2 regions of the Oceanobacillus sp. FSL K6-0118 genome follow, and region 2 is predicted to be linked to the other one. Evidence: riboswitches for the same ligand, from Rfam matches in the RefSeq annotation. Region 2 holds a riboswitch; the other holds the start of a gene.
The links. A riboswitch is a leader RNA that binds a small molecule or an ion and turns the genes downstream of it on or off. The one in region 2 is predicted to bind S-adenosylmethionine.
Positions count from the first base shown of each region.

Region 1: it holds a riboswitch for S-adenosylmethionine, as region 2 does, so the genes downstream of both, MHI02_RS10555 (YezD family protein) here and MHI02_RS16175 (ACT domain-containing protein) in region 2, are expected to answer to the same signal.

Region 1 is NZ_JBBOVR010000001.1:2,053,074-2,062,842, reverse strand. Features, by position in the region: gene MHI02_RS10575 (ArsR/SmtB family transcription factor) at 1-336, opposite strand, end outside; gene MHI02_RS10570 (ABC transporter permease) at 563-1,780, opposite strand; gene MHI02_RS10565 (ABC transporter ATP-binding protein) at 1,773-2,459, opposite strand; gene MHI02_RS10560 (efflux RND transporter periplasmic adaptor subunit) at 2,434-3,702, opposite strand; gene MHI02_RS10555 (YezD family protein) at 4,019-4,165, opposite strand; SAM riboswitch class I at 4,513-4,615, opposite strand; gene ptsG (glucose-specific PTS transporter subunit IIBC) at 4,864-6,921, opposite strand; gene glcT (glucose PTS transporter transcription antiterminator GlcT) at 7,099-7,944, opposite strand; gene MHI02_RS10540 (ribonuclease J) at 8,236-9,769, opposite strand, start outside.
Region 2 is NZ_JBBOVR010000001.1:3,188,884-3,198,652, reverse strand. Features, by position in the region: gene ssuE (NADPH-dependent FMN reductase) at 578-1,117, shown strand; gene MHI02_RS16195 (hypothetical protein) at 1,593-1,955, opposite strand; gene MHI02_RS16190 (cysteine hydrolase family protein) at 2,205-2,861, shown strand; partial or broken gene MHI02_RS16185 (Uma2 family endonuclease) at 3,252-3,548, shown strand; gene MHI02_RS16180 (hypothetical protein) at 3,648-3,809, shown strand; gene MHI02_RS16175 (ACT domain-containing protein) at 3,978-4,526, opposite strand; SAM riboswitch class I at 4,621-4,727, opposite strand; gene MHI02_RS16170 (transposase) at 4,958-6,220, opposite strand; gene MHI02_RS16165 (DUF4181 domain-containing protein) at 6,568-7,005, shown strand; gene MHI02_RS16160 (hypothetical protein) at 7,560-7,742, shown strand; gene MHI02_RS16155 (LysE family translocator) at 8,366-8,998, shown strand; gene blaI (penicillinase repressor BlaI) at 9,090-9,473, opposite strand; gene MHI02_RS16145 (BlaR1 family beta-lactam sensor/signal transducer) at 9,514-9,769, opposite strand, start outside.

The DNA of each region.
Region 1 (9,769 bases), 1.1 Mb from region 2:
AGAAATGCGTGTTCCTTTTTCTTCCAGCTCTTTTAATTTATATTCTTGACTAGGAATTTGATCAAGAATTGGCTTAATAAATGGATAATACTTATTGCATTTATCTACCGAATAAAAGATCCATTGTCCTCTTCTATCTTCCTTAACCAATCCTAAGTCTTTCAATTTACGTAAATGTTGGCTAATGGAGGGTTGACTAGTTTGAAAGATCTCCACCAATTCACATACACAACAAGCTTCATCATCTATTAATTTCATCATGGTTAATCTTGTTTTATCACCAAGTAATTTCAGAATTATTGTGGCTTTCTCGATCTCCATACTTGTTTGTGGCATATTCAGTTCCCCTTCTAAGTTTATTACTTAATAAGTATATAACTATATACTTATATAAACAATAAGAAAACGTAAAATTCCCCTAAAAATCACCATCACCTGTGTTTTGCAGTTAAAATGAATAAAAAACAGCCTTGAACCCTCATAATTTCTGGTTCTATGGCTGTTATCTTTTTGTCAGAAAGTTGTAGTGTAAATCAACCTTTTTCACCTAACTTCGCTAATCCTATTCATAACGCAATGCTTCAACCGGCTGTAACTTCGAAGCTTTAATAGATGGTAGAATTCCAAAAATAATACCAATTAACATGGAGAAAATAAAGGAACCAATAATTGCTGGTACCGAAACAAAGTATGGCATATTCGCAAATATCGATATGGCTTTAGCAATTCCTAATCCAGAAAGAATACCAATGATACCACCAATACTTGTTAAAACAACGGATTCCGTTAGAAATTGAGCTAAAATAACATACCGTTTTGCGCCCAATGCCTTCTTGATCCCGATTTCCCTTGTTCGTTCTGTAACGGAAACAAGCATAATATTCATGACACCAATTCCACCTACCAGTAATGAAATACTTGCTATCCCACCAAGGATAAAGGCAAAAGCTTGATCATATTGTGATATTTCCTCCATCATTCTTTCAAAGTCAGCAACTTGATAAATCGCCGTTTCATATGGAGGTAAATCCATATTTAAGCGATCGGCTGCCATTGTTCCGACTTCTTGAATCGTTTCTGAAGAACTTGCCTGTACGGCAACCTGCATCGGCGCATCAAACCCATTTAACAATGGCCAGATTGTAGTTGGCAAATAAATGGTTGACTCGGGATAGTACCAATCGCTATCCTCTATTGCATCGGAAAATATTCCCACTACTTTAAATGGTATGCCACCAATGTCGATGGTTTGATGAAGAGCATCACCTTCAGGGAATAATTCACTCATTGCCACCTCATTGATTAGAGCAACTTGATTGTATGAAGCAAAATCTGATTCAGTAAATTCCCTTCCCTCAACCATAGTAGTTGGGAAAAGATCAAGATACCTTTCATCAATACCTAATAGTCTTGGGTGGGTAACATTTATTAAATGATAAGCCTCCTGCCATCCCTCATAATAGATAGACATGCCGTTAACGTTCGGATATGTAAGAATTTCTTCAATTGCTTCTTGTTTAATAGGAGGGGCACTCCGATTAGACATTTCTCCTCCCCACATACCTTCTTCACCATACATATCTTCTTCTTCAAAGACAACATTTATTGTATTATTTCCCATTCCAATTAGGTTACTTTTTAAGTCCTCACTTCTTCCTTGAATAATAGCAAAAATCGCTATAACTGCAGCAATTCCTATAATAACACCAAGCATGGTTAAAGACGAACGGAGTTTATGACCCCATATCGATTGAAAGGAGATACGAATGTTTTCAAGCATGAACGTCTTCGCTCCTCTCTTTAAATAACTCACCATCGCGAATATAAATAATTCGATCCGCCTTTTTAGCCACTTCCTCATCATGTGTGATCATAATGATGGTTACCCCTTCCCCATTTAATTTTTTAAAAAGGGAAAGTATTTGCTCTCCGGTTTTTGTATCGAGCGCTCCTGTTGGTTCGTCGGCTAATATAAATTTGGGTTTATTCACAATCGCCCGTGCAATGGCAGCACGCTGTCTCTGTCCACCTGATAATTGCGGAGGTCTGAATGAGGCTCTATCTTCCAATCCTACCTTTTTTAGAGCATCCATTGCTCTTTCTTTTCGCTCCTTTTTCTTCAACCCACTATAAATTAATGGTAGTTCCACATTTTGCAAAGCAGTTAAGCGTGGCAATAAATGGAATGATTGAAAAACAAAACCGATAAATTGATTACGAATTTCTGCTAACTTATTTGCATGTCCAGTTAACATATTCATCGATTCTAACTCATAATCTCCTGAACTTGGAAGGTCAAGACAACCTAAAATATTCATTAACGTTGATTTCCCTGAACCAGATGGTCCCATTATTGCAAGGAACTCTCCTTCCTCAACGTCTAAACTAATTCGCTTTAGAATCGGAATCTCTTCCTTACCCAAATTGTAAGATTTACTCAAATTCTTCAAACGTATCATTGTCAATGATCTCAACCTTCTTTCCTTCTTTTACGGAAGGATCCGGATATACAATATAATCTTCTAGTGTTAATCCTGATGGAACTTCAACAAAAAAACCATCATCCATTACATTCATTTCTACAACTTGCTTATACGTTTCGTTCGTCTCCGTATCGACAGCCCATACATACGGTTCTTCTTCGTCCTGCACAATATAATCAATCGGAATAACAATGGTATCACCTGCTGATTCACCTTCAGCTCCTACCGGTTCTAGATTAACGTGAAAACCAATTTCAAGACCTTCATGTTCTTCTAATAATACAGTAAATGGATATTTAGAGGTTTGGGGATTACCTTCCTCATAATATTCGTCCACATTTTCTTCGTCATTACCTACAGGAAGCTTCCCTATCTCTACAATTCTACCAATCCATTCACCATCAGTTCCATTTTTCGTTGTAATACGAACTTCATCGTCAACAGCAATTGTGTCGAGTAATAGTTCATTTACTTCACTTTTTATTAAGTAAGCTCCCGTCTTAACTATCGTGATTAGCGGACCAGGGCTTCCACCTTCTTGTCCATACGGAGCCCCTTCTATTAAATCCTGATTAATGGATTGGACAACCCCTGAACCTTTACTAACAACAATTGGGGAATCTACTTTCTTCTTCAATGCATCAAGCTCGTTTTGGATTTGCCCTGCTTGTAGGTTATTCACTCTTAAATCAAAATTTACTTGCTCTAGTTCGGATTCCAATGACGCTTTATCGTCTACCCCTTCTTCCCCAATTTCTTCCGAGGTTTTTACATTACTAGAAGCTCCTTTGATACTCTTTTCCAACTGTTCTTTTTGTTTTTTCAAGTGGTTAATTTCCACATATGCCATTTCTAACTCTACTTGTTTTTGATCCTTTTCCACCGTTAAATCATCTGTCAATTCATATTCAAATAGTTTAGTGCCCTCTTTTACTTCTTCTCCCTCTGAAACAAAAATTTCCTTAACCGTACCTTTCTCCGGATCAGGGAATACCTTTTCCATCTTTTCTGCCTCTACCTTACCGGAAAAAGCAGTATATAAAGACATATCTTCGTTCATCTCCATTAGAAGTTCTACTTTTTCCCCATACGGTTCGAACTCCTCATTACCAAAAGCAGCAATTGCTGAACGCTGTAACAAGAATAAACCAGTTCCCCCTGAAAGCAGAAGTATTACAACACCAATACTCACCCAAATCCAAATTTTTTTCTTCGACATATCTTTCTCCCTATCTTGTAATATTTTTGTAAAAAAATCGTAATACTGATAACAATATTATAGTATCTAACCAAAATTTGGCAATATACTTTTTGAACTTTACTAAAAATTTTACAAATATCTACATGGTATTCTAAGGTAGCGCGGAGCCACGGTGTCTCATATCTCCTAAAATAATTTTTAGAAATAGTAAAAAAAGAGGGATTTACACTACAACGAAAAAACACTTAGTAAACATAGATAAATTCAATGTTTACTAAGTGCCTATATATACTCTTCCCAGCTGCCCCATAGCCCCTTCACAACATCAAGTACCTTAAGAACGATTTTTCGTTAAGGAAAAGCGTTTTTTCTCGGTTGTGTCTATTTGAGTAATCTTTCCATCATGGACTGTAATAACTACTGATCCATATTCTAATTCTTTTAATGCAGTTAAAATATGATTGAGTTGTACATCATCAATCTTATCCAAACTGTTTTCCCCCTTTTTCAAGAAATGTCATGAGAAATAAAAAAGACTTCCATTAGTGGGGTTTTCCTTCATCCTCCACTGATAGTTAGTTGCACTTATCCGACCTTTACGTGCATGATCTCCCACCTACCTTCTTTGTTCCCTGGAAGTTTAAGGTGGGAGTCTTGCTGCTCGTTTAGGTGGGATAAATAGCATAATCATTAAACTTCTGTTTTCTTCTATTACTTGATTTCCTAAATGAAGAGCTTAAACATTGCATGCCTTTGGTAGCCCAATCAGCATGAAAAAACCCAATTCTAAAGAAGAAAAAGGGTGAAACAACAAGGTTCACTTTGCTCTTCTTATCTATCAAGTTAAATACTTGCTGGAATTGGCACAGTTCTTATTAAGTCTGTTGCCGAGGCTTCGTTGGGCCAGTCCCTCCACCTCTCTAGATAAGTTACTATTCCTAGCGGTTTAATTGTATTTATTAGTTTACATAGTATTTTTTGAAATGTCAATCACCTTTTAAACTAATTTTCTTATTTTATGGCTTCAGGTTAATTGGAGCCTGTAACAAAGTGGTAATTGTTAAATGAATATATTTTTTAAATCCCTTTTTCTTCCAATATAAGACAAGACGGTTTCTACAGAATACACTCTATAGAAACCGTCTTTGTTAATAGGAATGGGATCCTGTTCATCCCAATTTATTCTTCAATTTTTATAATGTTTTCTTCTTCTCGTTCGACATTTCTTTGTTTCTCAATAACCACTTTTTCCCCGGCTTTAAGGTTTGTAAATACGATTGGTGTAATTGTTGATTTCGCATGATCACCAATATATTGTAGATCCGCTTTTAATAGAGGTTGTCCAGCTTTTACCACATCTCCCTCTTTTATTAACATTTCAAAGCCTTCCCCATGAAGATTCACGGTATCAAGCCCGACATGAATGAGAATTTCTCGCCCACCCTCGGATTTAATCCCAAGTGCATGTTTGGTAGGGAATGCATTAAGAATGGTTCCATTAACAGGTGATACAATCAATCCTTCCTCTGGCTTCATTGCAAATCCATCACCCATCATTTTTCCAGCAAATACTTGGTCTGGAACCTCTGTGATCGGAACAATCTCTCCTTTAATCGGAGCAATAATATCTTCATCGATTATTTCATTTTGTAGTGCTTCTGGATTCACTTCCTCGATTTGTTGTTTTAATTCTGACTCTTGATTTACCTCTTTTGCCGGACGAGGTTTTTTCCCAGACATAATATCTTGCATTTGTCCTTTAATAATTTCTGAACGTGGACCAAAGATAGCCTGAATATTATTGCCAACTTCAAGGACACCAGCAGCCCCTAAATCTTTTAATCCATCTTTATCAACCGATTGAATATCATGGACAGAAACACGGAGTCTTGTGATACATGCATCCAAGTGAGTAATATTTTCTTGTCCACCCATCGCCTCTAAAACATCAAAAGCCAAATCTCCAGCATTACCTTTTGATTCTGCTTTTTCATCTTCAACTGCTTCACGACCAGGAGTCATTAGATTAAATTTCTTGATGAAAAATCTAAACAAGATGTAATAAATGACCGCAAATCCGATACCAACTAAAATAGCAAGCCACCAAGGCTCTTTGCCTGGTAAGATTCCGAATAAAGCAAAGTCGATAAATCCTCCAGAGAAGGTATATCCAATGTTTACGCTTAAGAACGTCATAATCATAAATGATAGTCCATCTAAGAAAGCATGGAGTAGGAATAATAATGGTGATACAAACATAAACGAAAACTCAAGTGGTTCCGTAATACCAGTTAGGAATGATGTTAGTGCACCTGATGCAAGTAATCCTGCAACTAACTTTTTCCGCTCAGGTCTTGCCGTATGGTACATCGCAAGTGCGGCAGCAGGAAGACCAAACATCATAATGGGATATTCCCCAGCCATGAAATTACCCGCTGTAATGTCAACGTTATCACGTAATTGCGCGAAAAATATCGTCATATCTCCACGAACTGTATCACCTGCAGCAGTTACATACGAACCAAATTCATACCAAAATGGCGCGTGAAAAATATGATGTAAACCAAATGGAATAAGTAGTCGTTTAATAAAACCAAATAAAAATACACCAAAATAGGTTCCTTCTTCGATTAACCAATAGGACGCGCTATTCATTGCATTTTGCACAGGTGGCCATACGAATAATAGAATTAAACCAGCAATAAATGAAAAGACAGCCGTTGCAATGGGTACAAACCGCTTTCCGGCAAAGAATCCTAAGAAAGATGGCATCTCAATATTATGGTATCGATTATAAGAAAATGCTGCGATCAAACCAACGATAATACCGCCAAATACACCAGTTTGCAATGTCGGGATTCCTAATACACTTGCAAAGCTGGGATCGGCATCAATCATCTCTGGTGTCACACCAAGCCAGGATCCCATCACCTGGTTTAGTACTAAGTAACCAACCAAAGCAGCAAGAGCAGCAGCCCCATCACTAGCAAGGCCGATCGCTACTCCGACAGCAAAAATTAAAGCTAAGTTACTAAAAATAATATTACCTGCATCTTCCATCACAGTTGCAACAAGTTGAATCCAATCTGCATGTAAGAATGGCAAGTATTCAAGCATGGTTTCCTGTTGCGCCGCATTACCAAAACCAAGTAATAGTCCCGCAGCTGGAAGTAAAGCAACTGGAAGCATTAGTGCTTTTCCAATCTTCTGTAAAACACCAAAAGCTTGTTTAAACATAAAACACCCTCCTCTTTTTGTTTGAACTTATTTCTCTACAGCAACCCAAACTATTTTGCAAATAAAAAAGGCATGAATAGAGTATGGGAAAATAAGCGATAGGGTTAGTTTTACCCAATCTCTCTTTCCTCATTAATCTCTACTCATGCCTGATCGAATCAGTTACACGTAATGAAATTATGAATTCTTTTTTACAAGTAAACGCTGCAGATGCATGGTTAAATAAACCGCTTCCGCATCATAAACAGGTTTTTTTAAGGTTTGCTGTATGATTTTAATAAGCTTCCATGCAAGATTATAGCACACTGGATATTCGCTTTTCAATAGGTTAGCTAATTTTGTTGGTTCTTCCATTTTTTCTCCTTTTAACACACGTTCAATCGTATAGCGAACATGTCTAATTAGACGGAAAAAATCAATACTTTCGCGGTCTATATTAATATCCAGTTGTTCCTCAATGGTTTCCACTATTTGCGAAATTAAATTAGAATACGTACTAAGCTCTGATAATGATTTATCGGTTATTGCACTATGGACATGTAAAGCAATAAATCCGATTTCTCCCTCAGGCAGATGAATGTCGAGTGTATGGTTCATATAATCGACCACCTCTGCAGCTATTTCATATTCAAAAGGATACAAGGCTTTCGTTTCTGCTAGAAATGGATTTTTTATTTCCATTCCTCGATGAAGACGGGTAAGCGCAAACAGAATATGATCGGTCAAAGCAACATGCACCTTTTCTTTTAGTAGTACGTTAGATTTACGTTTAATCATTTCTGTTGCAGTGATAATAGCCTCAAGAATGGATTCATCCATATTAGGAAGTAACTTTAAATAGTTCTCCTGCTCTACTTTATTTCGTAACACAAATAGTTTTTCTACCGTTTCTTCTTTTATGACATCCTCTTTCTTTTTATTAAATCCAATACCTTTTCCAATTAAAACGACTTCTTCTTTATTTTCATTTAAAGCAATAATGACATTATTATTCAAAGCCTTAGAAACTATGTATCTCAAAATTGTCTTCTCCCTTTATTAGCCAATGCTCTTGATGATAATTAAACTTACGTCAATATCACAACAACATTATACCATTGTGCATGTTAAGAACTAAAGTGAAAGCGCTCAACACTGTTTGCTGATTAATCACAAAATGATTTGCTTACATAAAGGAGACTTCCATCAGTGGGGGTCTTACTGCCTATTTAGGAGGGATAAAAAATAAATCAATACTTCGGTGTTACCCGAAGCATTGATTAGAAAGATGGTCCCTTAACTGATTGACATATAGAAAAGACATCATACATTTTATTAAATTTCAATCAAAATAGGAATAATCATTGGTTCTTTTTTCGTTTTCTCTTTTACATACTTCCAAACTAATTTCTTAATCTGTTTCTTTTTCGCATTCCATGAATATCGATTGGCCTCATGAAGCTCTTCAATAGTATCTCTAATAATCTGGTTGATTCCTTTTCTTATTTCTGAGAAATGATCATCTAGGAATCCTCGAGAAACTATTTCAGGTTCTGCAAGCATTTCCCCTTCTGCTTTACTCATCGGAAGAATGATCATGAGCATTCCATCTTCTGAAATTCGCTTACGATCCTGTAATACAAATTTCATCATTCCTTCATCTATCCCATCGACATATGTACTGCCCACTGGTATAGATCTTGAACTACGAGCAATGGAGTTTTCCATATCTACAACATCGCCATTTTTTAAAATAAATATATTTTCTGCATCAACACCAACAGATTCAGCGAGCATTTGATGATGGTGTAGCATACGATATTCCCCATGGATTGGAATAAAATACGTTGGTTTCATAAGTGTCAACATAAGCTTTAAGTCTTCTTGATAGCCATGTCCAGAAACATGCACTCCTGAACTACTTCCAGATCCATAAATGACATTAGCTCCTAGTTGATATAAGTTATCTACAATGCTGGTGACATTCTTTTCATTTCCGGGAATTGGGCCTGCGGCAAAGATGACGGTATCTTCCGCAAGAATTTCTACACCGCGAAAATTACCTGTTGAAAGGCGACTAAGTGCAGCCATTGGTTCTCCCTGACTACCTGTACAAAGAATCGTCACCATTTCCGGGGCGAATTCATTGATTTCATCCGCTTCAATTAACATACCTTTGGGAATATTTACATAACCTCTTTCCCTTGCAACCCTTACGACATTTACCATGGAACGACCAAGCAAGGCAATTTTTCGATTCGTTTTTTGCGAGGCATGGACAACCTGCTGAATACGACTGACATTGGAAGCAAAAGTAGAAACAATCACTTTTCTTTTAGCTTTCATAAACATACTTTCCAAATTTTCACCGACCATTTGCTCTGATGGAGTATATCCGCCGCGCTCCGCGTTCGTACTTTCGGATAGAAGTAGCAGAACTCCTTTGCTCCCAATCTCCGCCATTTTGTGAATCTCCGGACGTTCCCGATTAGCAGGGGTCAAATCAAACTTAAAGTCTCCCGTATGTACGATTCTACCTTCAGGCGTATCAAACACAATTCCTAAACAATCCGGGATACTGTGATTTACTTTAAAAAAGTTGATAGTCATCTCACCAATTTCGACCTTTGAATCTGAGTTAATTTCATAAAGTTTGCTTTCTCTTAAAATTCTATGTTCTTTTAATTTAAGTTCGATGATTCCAAGTGTGAATCTTGTGGCATAAACAGGTACATTCATTTTTTTCAAGAAGAAAGGGATGCCGCCAATATGATCTTCATGTCCATGTGTGACAATCAAAGCTCTTACCTTTTCTTGGTTCTCTATAAGATAAGACATATCAGGGATAATGAGATCAATTCCTAATAAA
Region 2 (9,769 bases):
TGTAACAAGATGATCATTCAATTTCAAGCGTTATTTATGAAAAAGTAAATAACTACTATTGTGTATTATTGTACATCACTATGGTTAATTGGCTTATAAGGTTTTTGACAAATTTGTTAAAGTGCTTTATAGAAAATATACAATTGTTTTAAGAATTAAGATCACTTGAAGCACGGATTATCATTGTTAGTTTAGATACGGTAAATGGTTAATTTTATGTTCAGGGAAAATCGCGTTTAACGATTAGAAGACCCTGTTATAGAATTTCTCTATAAGTGAAAGGATAAAAAATTATAACCCATCCTATTGTTGTTAGTTTGGAAGAATGCTATACTTATATTCAATAGACAAAACCAAGTAAATTAATTAGTATACTTGTGTATGGTTCGAAAAAATAAAAAAAGTGGGTATAATGCCGCCGACGGGTTTTTGTTAAGTATATCAGTTTTAGACGAGCAATATGATGATTATAGAAAATGTTATCCTAATTTTAGAAGAAAAAGCTTTAGCAAACTATTAAACGTGGAATCCCTTTTTGACTAGGGATCCCACTTATCGAAAAGAAAGGGGAATGGGTGTGAGTGATATTGTCATTGTTTCGGGAAGTCCTTCTTCTATATCAAAATCGGAACGTATTCTTTATTATCTAGGTGACTTAGTAAAACAGGAAGGATTTTTGATTAAACATATATCGGTAAAAGGCGTGGATGCGAAGGACTTACTTTTTGGAAACTTCGAAAGCCCGGAAATTAAGGAGATTGCAAGACGATTAGGGAAAGCCAAAGGTGTTATTGTTGGGTCCCCAGTGTACAAAGCTTCTTACTCTGGTGTGTTAAAAGCATTATTTGATATCCTTCCGCAAGATGTTTTGCAAGATACTCCAGTACTCCCAGTAATGACTGGTGGCAGTCCGTCTCATTTATTAGCATTGGAATATACATTGAAACCCTTACTAGCATCGATGAAAGGTCAAAACCTAAAAGGACTTTATTTTCAGGACAGCCAGTTAGATATGACAAGTGACCATCTGATTGCTGACGAGTCCATGTTAAATCGTACGAATAAACAAATAGAATATTTCTTAGGGAAAATAAGACGGGAACAACCTGTTTTTTAATAAGGTCTACCATAACGGGTAAAAACGCGCAGAAAAATGAAGTGACCCCAAAAAGTTGGACATATTTATTTTTAAGCTGCTTGATGGACAAGAGTTCGGTATTGAACCGGACTTTTGCCTTTTAATTTTGACATCTGACATTCCTTTCCTTAGTTTTTTGGAAGAATGCCATTAGTAATTATCCCCAATACCCTGTTTAAAATGTTTACACATAAATATACTGCTATACAAACGATCATAAGAAAAATTATGTACTTAAAGATTATATTTGAAAAATACCCAGAAACCCAATTTCCTCCGTAGTTTATAAGAATGAAAGCAAAAAGGACTGCAACAAGATAGGAAGCCCCAACGCTAAAAATCTGAAACCATGTAAGTTCCTTTAAAATTTTTTATTTAAAAATGACATACATAATTATTATAATGGACAAAGTCGAAATTAAAATATCTTTCATAAGATTCCTTTACATAAAAGTCAATTTTTTATTTCTACTAAAATAGTGACAATGATACTACAAATGCTACTAACAGTACCCAAAGCCCCGATAACTATTATCGAAGTACTAGGAATCATAAAACCTACTGGAATAAGTCCTAAGAAAGTTAAAACTATAAAGACTTGATAAATAGTAGAAATAATTTTTACCGCAAGATTATTAAAAAATGATAAAATTAAAGGTGGTAAGAATAGTACTACGAGTATTCCTAAAGATATCCACAGAATGAATGGTTCATCGAAAGAAACAGTATTAGGACCGGTTGGATTTTTAGCAGCTAAAAATAAGGCAACAATAGCTAAAACCATAGTTAACAAAACCATAGAAACTCTTTTTACCATAACAAATACTCCTTTTAGATTTCTAGTATTTAAATATAAAACACTCCACTTCTCCTTTATTAAAAAGTACCATACCCTACTATGTTTATACGTATTTCAAATCAAAATGTTTCATTTACAGTCAAAATATCGTTATTGCACTTGAAATAAATAGAAACCTTTGAACCTATATATCAGAATATTTCCATTTATATAGTGCCATCCGGTACAATAAATATATATGACGAAGAAAAGTAAGGGGGAGGCCATTTGGATCTCAATAAAACCGCACTTTTATTAATGGATCTTCAAAAAGAAGAGGGAACTTCAGAAATTGAGGATATGGAAGGAATTCTTGATAACGCATCCGATCTTAGTGAGGACTGTAGAGAAAAAGGGATACCTATTATCTATACGCGACATATTAATCGTGCGGATGCAGTTGGACTCGCGGCTGGTGAACCGTTAAACGAAAATGGTGAACCAATTTATTACCATTCTAAGTCTAGTTCAATTGAAATTGTCGACGAAATTAAACCGGAACAAGGGGATATCATTATTGATAAACATAGGTACAGTGGGTTTTATGAATCTAATTTAGAACTGGTGCTTAAAAACCTTCATATTAAACATCTAGTCGTTGGTGGTGTTCTAACCGACTGCAGTGTGCTATCAACGGTAATGGATGCGTATTATCGTGATTATCAGGTAAATTTAGTGAAGGATATTTGTGGATCAACATCAGAAGGAGCTCACATGGCTTCCATTTTAATGATGGCCAATAGGGTATACAACCTACAAATCTATGATACAGACCAAATTAGGAAAATGCTGAATGATGAGGATTATGAAGTTTGGGAAACGGATGAACCAGATGAATTAAAATTCAATCCAGAAAATTTAAGAAAGACATTTTCAAAGCTGTAAAATAACAAGGGAAAGCAGTATGTAACAGGTTCAGTTATTATTAAAGTGATCTAAAGGAAGATGTTCAATGTTTTCGGTTATGATAATATGTTGATAGTATAAGCTGAAATGAAGGATTTAATGGTCATTCCGAATGAAAAAGAGAAATATTCATATGCCGATTATCTAACATAGGATGAAGGTAAAAGGTTTGGGTTAATTGATGGGGAACTTTTTATATGTTCCTGTCCCTTCACGTAGGCATCAACAAGTTCTCAGGGAATTATCTACGGCTTTTTCAGTCTTTCTCCAAGAAAAGGAATGCGAAGTATTTTTTGCGCCTTTCGATGTACGATTATTAGTGGATAACAAAGAGGACGATGATATAAATAATGTAGTCAACCCGATTTATATGTTGTAAGTGATCAAGAAAAGCTTGACGACAGGGGTTGTAATGGAGCCTCAGATATGATCATCGAAATACTTTTACCTTCATCTGTTAAGTTAGACCGTTGGAAGAAATATCAGCTTTACGAAAAAGCAGGAGTAAAAGAGTGTTGGATTGTTGATCCGGTTAACAAATCTGTAGAAATACATCTTTTAATTGGTAAACAATACAAATTTCAAGGAGTCTTAACAAAAGGTGATAATATTTCCGTTAATGTTTTAACAGGTTTGAAATTAGACCTAAATCAAATATTTGTATAGTCCTTGGACCGTTTCATAATTTCTGTCACGCGTACAAAGGTGGCAATAAGAGGAGATGCCCCCTGCATAGATGAATGGGATTAATGAGGAGGACAGATGATGGATAACCAATATTTTGTAGGATGGGGTACACTTGCTTTGATAAACGCTGCACTTGCACAAGGGAAGAATAGAACGGGATTAAACTGGTTTTTGCTCTCTCTTGTATTAGGTCCATTGGCAACACTAATTTTGTTATTTGTTGAAAAGAGAGAACAGTAGTACTAAAATGATAATCTCCAATACCTGTAAGAACAGATGAATATTCAAACCTTTTACAGGTTAAAGAATGTTTCAAATAAGAGTCAACAGTATAACAAAAAGGAAAAGGACCATCTAATAGTCAAAACACTGATTAATTAGATGTCCTATATTATCTAACACATATGATCAAACCGAAACACCAGCAAAAAATTCACGATGAAGAGCCGCAACAGCTTTTGGTTCATCATGAGCCTTTACACCTAATACTAAACTTATCTTGGATGAGCCATGACTCATATGTATCATTTCAATATTAATTTCTTTTTTTGCAAGAACATTCGCTGCTCTGGTAATATTGTCTACATTATGATTCATCTCTCCTCCAATTAGCATAATTAGCGCAAGATTACGTTGAATAGTCACTTTATCTGCTGAAAGCTCCGAACTAATCCTCTGAATCAGTTCACATTCTATCTCCTGATGTAATTGATTTTCATGTAAAATAAGGTTAATAGTATCGACACTAGACGGTATATTTCTGTAATAAAGTTGAAAATCCTCAAGCATCTGAAACAACTTTCTTTCAAACCCAACTTCTTTATTCATTCTATACTTGCTGACATAAATACTGCAAAAATTATTGTCACTAGAAATTTCAGCTATGGATGCGTTTTTATTTCCATCTACTAACGCTTTTGCAACTAATGAACTTTCACTATGTTTTTCATTCGCCATCGTATCAGCCCCTTATAGTCATTCACTTTTATACCAAAACACAAAAAGACCTCTTCTACATAAATAAGAAGAGGTCTTAAATCTTTCTGTCCTCCTCTTATCTTCCAGAAATTAATCTGCAGAAATTAGCACCTTTTCAAGAAAAAACTTGAAGGTTGCCGGGCTTCACAGGGTCTGTCCCTCCGCCACTCTTGATAAGAGTTATTAAATATTGGTTATTTAGCTATTTTGGAAAATATATCATAAATGTATTCCCCTGTCAATCCTAATTATCTTTAAGTTTACCTTTTTTTCCCCTATAAGAACATGTTTTCGTCATATTGAGATTCTTTAGGGAAAACTTTTTGCAGTTTCAATGAAGAAGCAAGTTTTTTCCAATACAAATAAACATACTACGCAGTATGTCTATTCTGACTATTCAATTAATTGGTCTAAAGTTGAAATGTTAGTTGTCGTGAATCTTTTGGCTTTTCTATGTATTTAAAATGTCGAATCCCATAAGCATCTTTTTTCAGTATGGCTTCCATTCCCGCCGAAAAACGATATAGAAACATCTTAATTTGATCCTTTGCCTTTATGCCCTTTGCCCGTTCAATCACACTATGAAAAAATCCATTTTGCTTTTCTATTTTCAGTGTCATAAACGTAACCATGATGGACAAGAGTAAAAACATTCTCTTCAGTCTGGGCAAGGTACGAACTCGAATATTCTCTAATTCAAATTCTTGCTTTTGCACGCGAAACATTTCTTCGATACGCCATCTAGTAATATAGGCTTTTAAAACAGAAATTACCTCTGCTTTTTTCTGGATTCGCTTATTTGTAAGCAGCACCATCGGCTCTTTGCCATATCCATACACAACAATCATCGTGAACTTTTTTCCCTTAAGCGAGGGGATTTCTACAGTAAGATGAGAGACTTTCAAATCATAGACGGTTCCCTTTATTTCAGAACGAAAATTGATTTTCCCTTTTCTTCTGATTGCCAAATCATGTACGGAGAACTTTTTATTCTGATACAATAAATTTCGATTTTTCTTCAACCGAATGATAAAGTTATTCTCCTGCTTGAGGATTTTTTTCATGACTTCTATATTGTCATACCCACGGTCCATGACGAAGGTTGCTTTCTTCTCGCCTAAAAGCTGATCTACGTAATCCAAGCCCTTGTATGTTTCATCATTCTCGCTGATAAATCCCTTTTCAGCAGATGAGTATAAATGAGAATAAACTGAAATCGGATGCTTTGTCCTCGGAGCCACGGCAATCATATTGGTTGTCCAGTATCCATTGCCAATTTTCCCTGTCGAACCATCTCTCACTTGCCCAAGAGCTTCCATTTTACAGGCGGTGGGTTTCACAATCTCAGAGTTATCTACCAGAATCAGATTATCTTCTTCTTGCAGGAAAGGTTTTATTAGTTCTTCATAGTTCTCCAACAGCTCGGTTGTTTCATGAAACTCATCCATACGATTGGAAAGTCGCTTGACGGTTTGTATCGTATCGATGGGCTCTTCTAGAGTGCGTGCAATGTTGGAAAGCAAAACAGATTTGCTTTTTGCCATGCCAAATAAAATATCTAGGATAAAGTTTTTATTGGGTTTTTGCATTCCTTCTGTCAATTTTGAAGAAAAATCATAAATGGAACGTTTAGTAGTGTAAATTGCCTGGCTAAATGTGTTATAATTGGTCATAGAAAAAGACTCCTTTTTATGCTGTATATTTTGTTTTGTCCAAATAAAATTTTAGCATATTTAGGTAGGCTTTTTCTTTTTAATTTCCAATAAATTACGTACATTTTGATTAAAAAAGACTAAAATAGGCATCGAAAAGTCCATTTATTAGGTTGAACTTTTCAATGCCTGTTTTTTGTTGGAAGTCAATCTTTATTTTTAGGTAAACTTAAATAATTATCTGATATGAATAAAGCAACTACAATAGGTGAGGTAAGTTAACTTTTTGAATAATTTAGGAAGTTCTATGTAATGATGGCAATTTTTATGTAAAATAAAAATATGTTATTAAGCAAACGTATGGGAGGATGGATGAATTTATGTATGGTGAAGAGCCTAACTTTTTGTTGAGATTTATATTGTTGTTAGCCATTGTAGGGTTTATATTGTTTTTGTTTCATACCATAATGAGAAATTGGCTAAAAGTTGAGAAAAGGAGAGGGAATTTATTTTCAAATAACTATTTCAATGAGAAGCATAAAAAAATAGATTGGACAATTAGAATTATTACAATAGTAATTATCTTATTTACCTATGTGATAACCATCATGAGAGAACCTATGGATAGAACTTATCCGTGGTTTATTATATTTATTCTGATTGGTATTTCAGAAATCGTTAGAGCAATTATGGAGCGAAAGTATGCGGAAAATCCGAATGAATATAAATTAACAATTAGTCAAGTAATATTTACTCTTATATTATTTTTAATTTTGTTCAAGACTGATTTTTTTGGGTTAATATAATACAGTTGGATAATCAAAAAAATTATATTAATTTAGTGAAGAGCCTTGTAGGGTTCTTTTTTCTTCAATTGACTCCATGAAAAAGTTGGCAGTTCCGTTTGTTTTAATAACAGCATTCGCATGGGTTGGGGCTATAATAAGTTCCGGCATCTTAGAATCATTACTTATTATAGTTGCCATTATTCTCAGTATATTTGCTCTCCCAACAGCTTGGACTATAATCACAATTTACAGGAACAAATGGAAGGTAGAAGGAAGAAAAGGATTAGTCCATTTAGTAAAAGCCATACCATCCCTTGTCCTATTACTATTGGCTATTCTTTTGTTATTTGTCGGTGATAGAGATCCAGATTCTGCAATTAACTCTTATCATATATAACAGCTGGAGTGATCGTACTTCCAATCCCTATTTGGATCATTATGTCCCTTTATCATAAGGTCCGAGGTAAGCAGGATAGTGTTAAATAACAATAAAGTTGTTTCCAAACTCCAGTCTCGGTATCAACAATCTAATATTTTGTTAAAGATAATTAAATAATCTAAGGAGGGTTCTTATGGTTAATAAATTAATATCATATTTTTATATTATTGTGGGTGTTCTGGTAGGGATTATAATTGTGAGTGCAATTCGACATGGGGAAATGAATTGGATGTATATTGGTAGGACAATTGCTATATCAGCTTTAGTATTCTTTTCTTTATTGTTTATCCGTATAGGAATTAAAAAAAGTAGGTAGTGAATAATTGGGCGATCCTTTTACATTGACTAGGAATTCAAAATGTAAATAATAAATTAGGATTCATTTTATCTTCCAAATACATCAGTGAATTAGTTATATTTATCCTACTCCCACCTTTATACGCTGCGTATTTATAAGGGGATTCTTTTCTTAAAGGACGCGCTAAACAAATCTCTATAATCTTTGTTCTTTAATAGACTTCTAAAGATATTCATATAATCTACCAATCTGCCTCTGATAAACTTTTCAGACTGAATTTCTTGTATTTTTATTGCATAAGATATAAAAATATTGCATGTATTTATAAACTCTTTCTCCTGAAGATTTAGATGTTAGTCCGTATGAAACGATTGCTACTATGGATCCACGTAGCAAATCAAATATAACATACATTAACTTGTAAATGAAACTCCATTTTGATTAATCTTTTTTCAAAATGGAGTTTTTGAAATTGGAGGCTAAATAAGGATAAAGGTAACTCTTCAGTTAATATTTATTCTGAAGCTACCAATTTGATTGAAAAAAGTCAAATAATAATTATAAAAGCAATTGCATAAATATACATGATTTTAAATTTTTATGATATGATAGTATTTACTTTTTATAGGGGTGTGAGGTTAATGGCATTATTCTTTACATATGTTATTGCGGGACTTGCTGTTGCAATGCCAGTAGGGGCAATTACGGTAGAAATGACGAAACAAGGTCTTAAAAACGGATTTATGCACGGTTGGGTTGTGGGGTTAGGTGGAATGACCATTGATTTTGTTTTAATTTTATGCCTTTATTTGGGGCTAGCCTCAATTTTGCAACTTCCTTTTATTCAAATTCCTATGTGGTTCATTGGTGCAATATTTTTGTTACTAATCGGATATGATTCCATTAAGAATGCGGACAAGGATATAACATTATCAGGAGAAAAACCGAAAAAATCATTATGGTCTACTTATCGTAATGGATTTCTTGTTGCCGTATCGCCAGGGAATATTGTTTTCTGGTTAAGTGTATTTGGGGCAGTACTAACCAACTCGTATAATGCGGCTGAGCCAGCCAACTTTTTAATTATCGCTTCAGGTGTTTTAACAGGAATTTTATTGCACGATATAGGGTTATTAACCATCGTGGCGACAACTAGAAAAGTAATGAGCCATTCCATGATTAAAGGGTTTTCTATCGTTGCAGGATTAGTATTAATTGGTTTTTCATGTTATTTTGTTTATCAATTTATTATGGCGATAACACATGTTATATAGAGATTCAGCGAAGGGAGCGATTACGGTACTAACCATAATCGCTCTTTTATCAGTATCTTATTTTTAAAAAAATATTACCTTGTCTTGCCCTTCATTTTTCTTTAGGTTTTTTGTCCAAAATGGAACGTAATTCTTTAATATCATCTTCTGATAAAGACTCTTCCTGAATGAACTGAACTAACATCGACTTTAAGGTTCCACCATAAATTCGATCAATGAAGGAGCGAGCCTTGGCGCGCTGACACTCTTCTTGTGAATAAAGTGGATAAAACGTATAGACTCTTTGATCTTTGTTGACACCAACTGCTTTTTTTTGAGTAAGACGATCTAAAAGAGTACGTATGGTTTTCGGCTTCCAATCTGTTTTTTCCTGTATGGAAGATATAACCTCACTAGCCGTTCTAGGAGACTTTTCCCATAGGACATGCATAATTTCCCATTCTGATTCTGAAATATTGGGGATTTTCTTAGTCAACCTGATTCCCCTCCTTCTTTTACATACATGTGAAATTCAATTATTCTCCAATTTCCTTAATGATTCCCTTATCTTTTAAAATAGATAATGTTATGTTTGCGGCCTTGCTTCCATAACTATTATCTTCATTTTGGATGTTGGTTGCAAAGAAAAATGTATTATTCTTCGTTTCTACATATCCAATAAACCAGCCATTTACATTTTTGCCATTAACATTACCAGTGCCGGTTTTTCCAGATAACCTTGCATCATCATATACCTCTAATAAAAGGGAGTCTTTTACAGTCTGGATATTG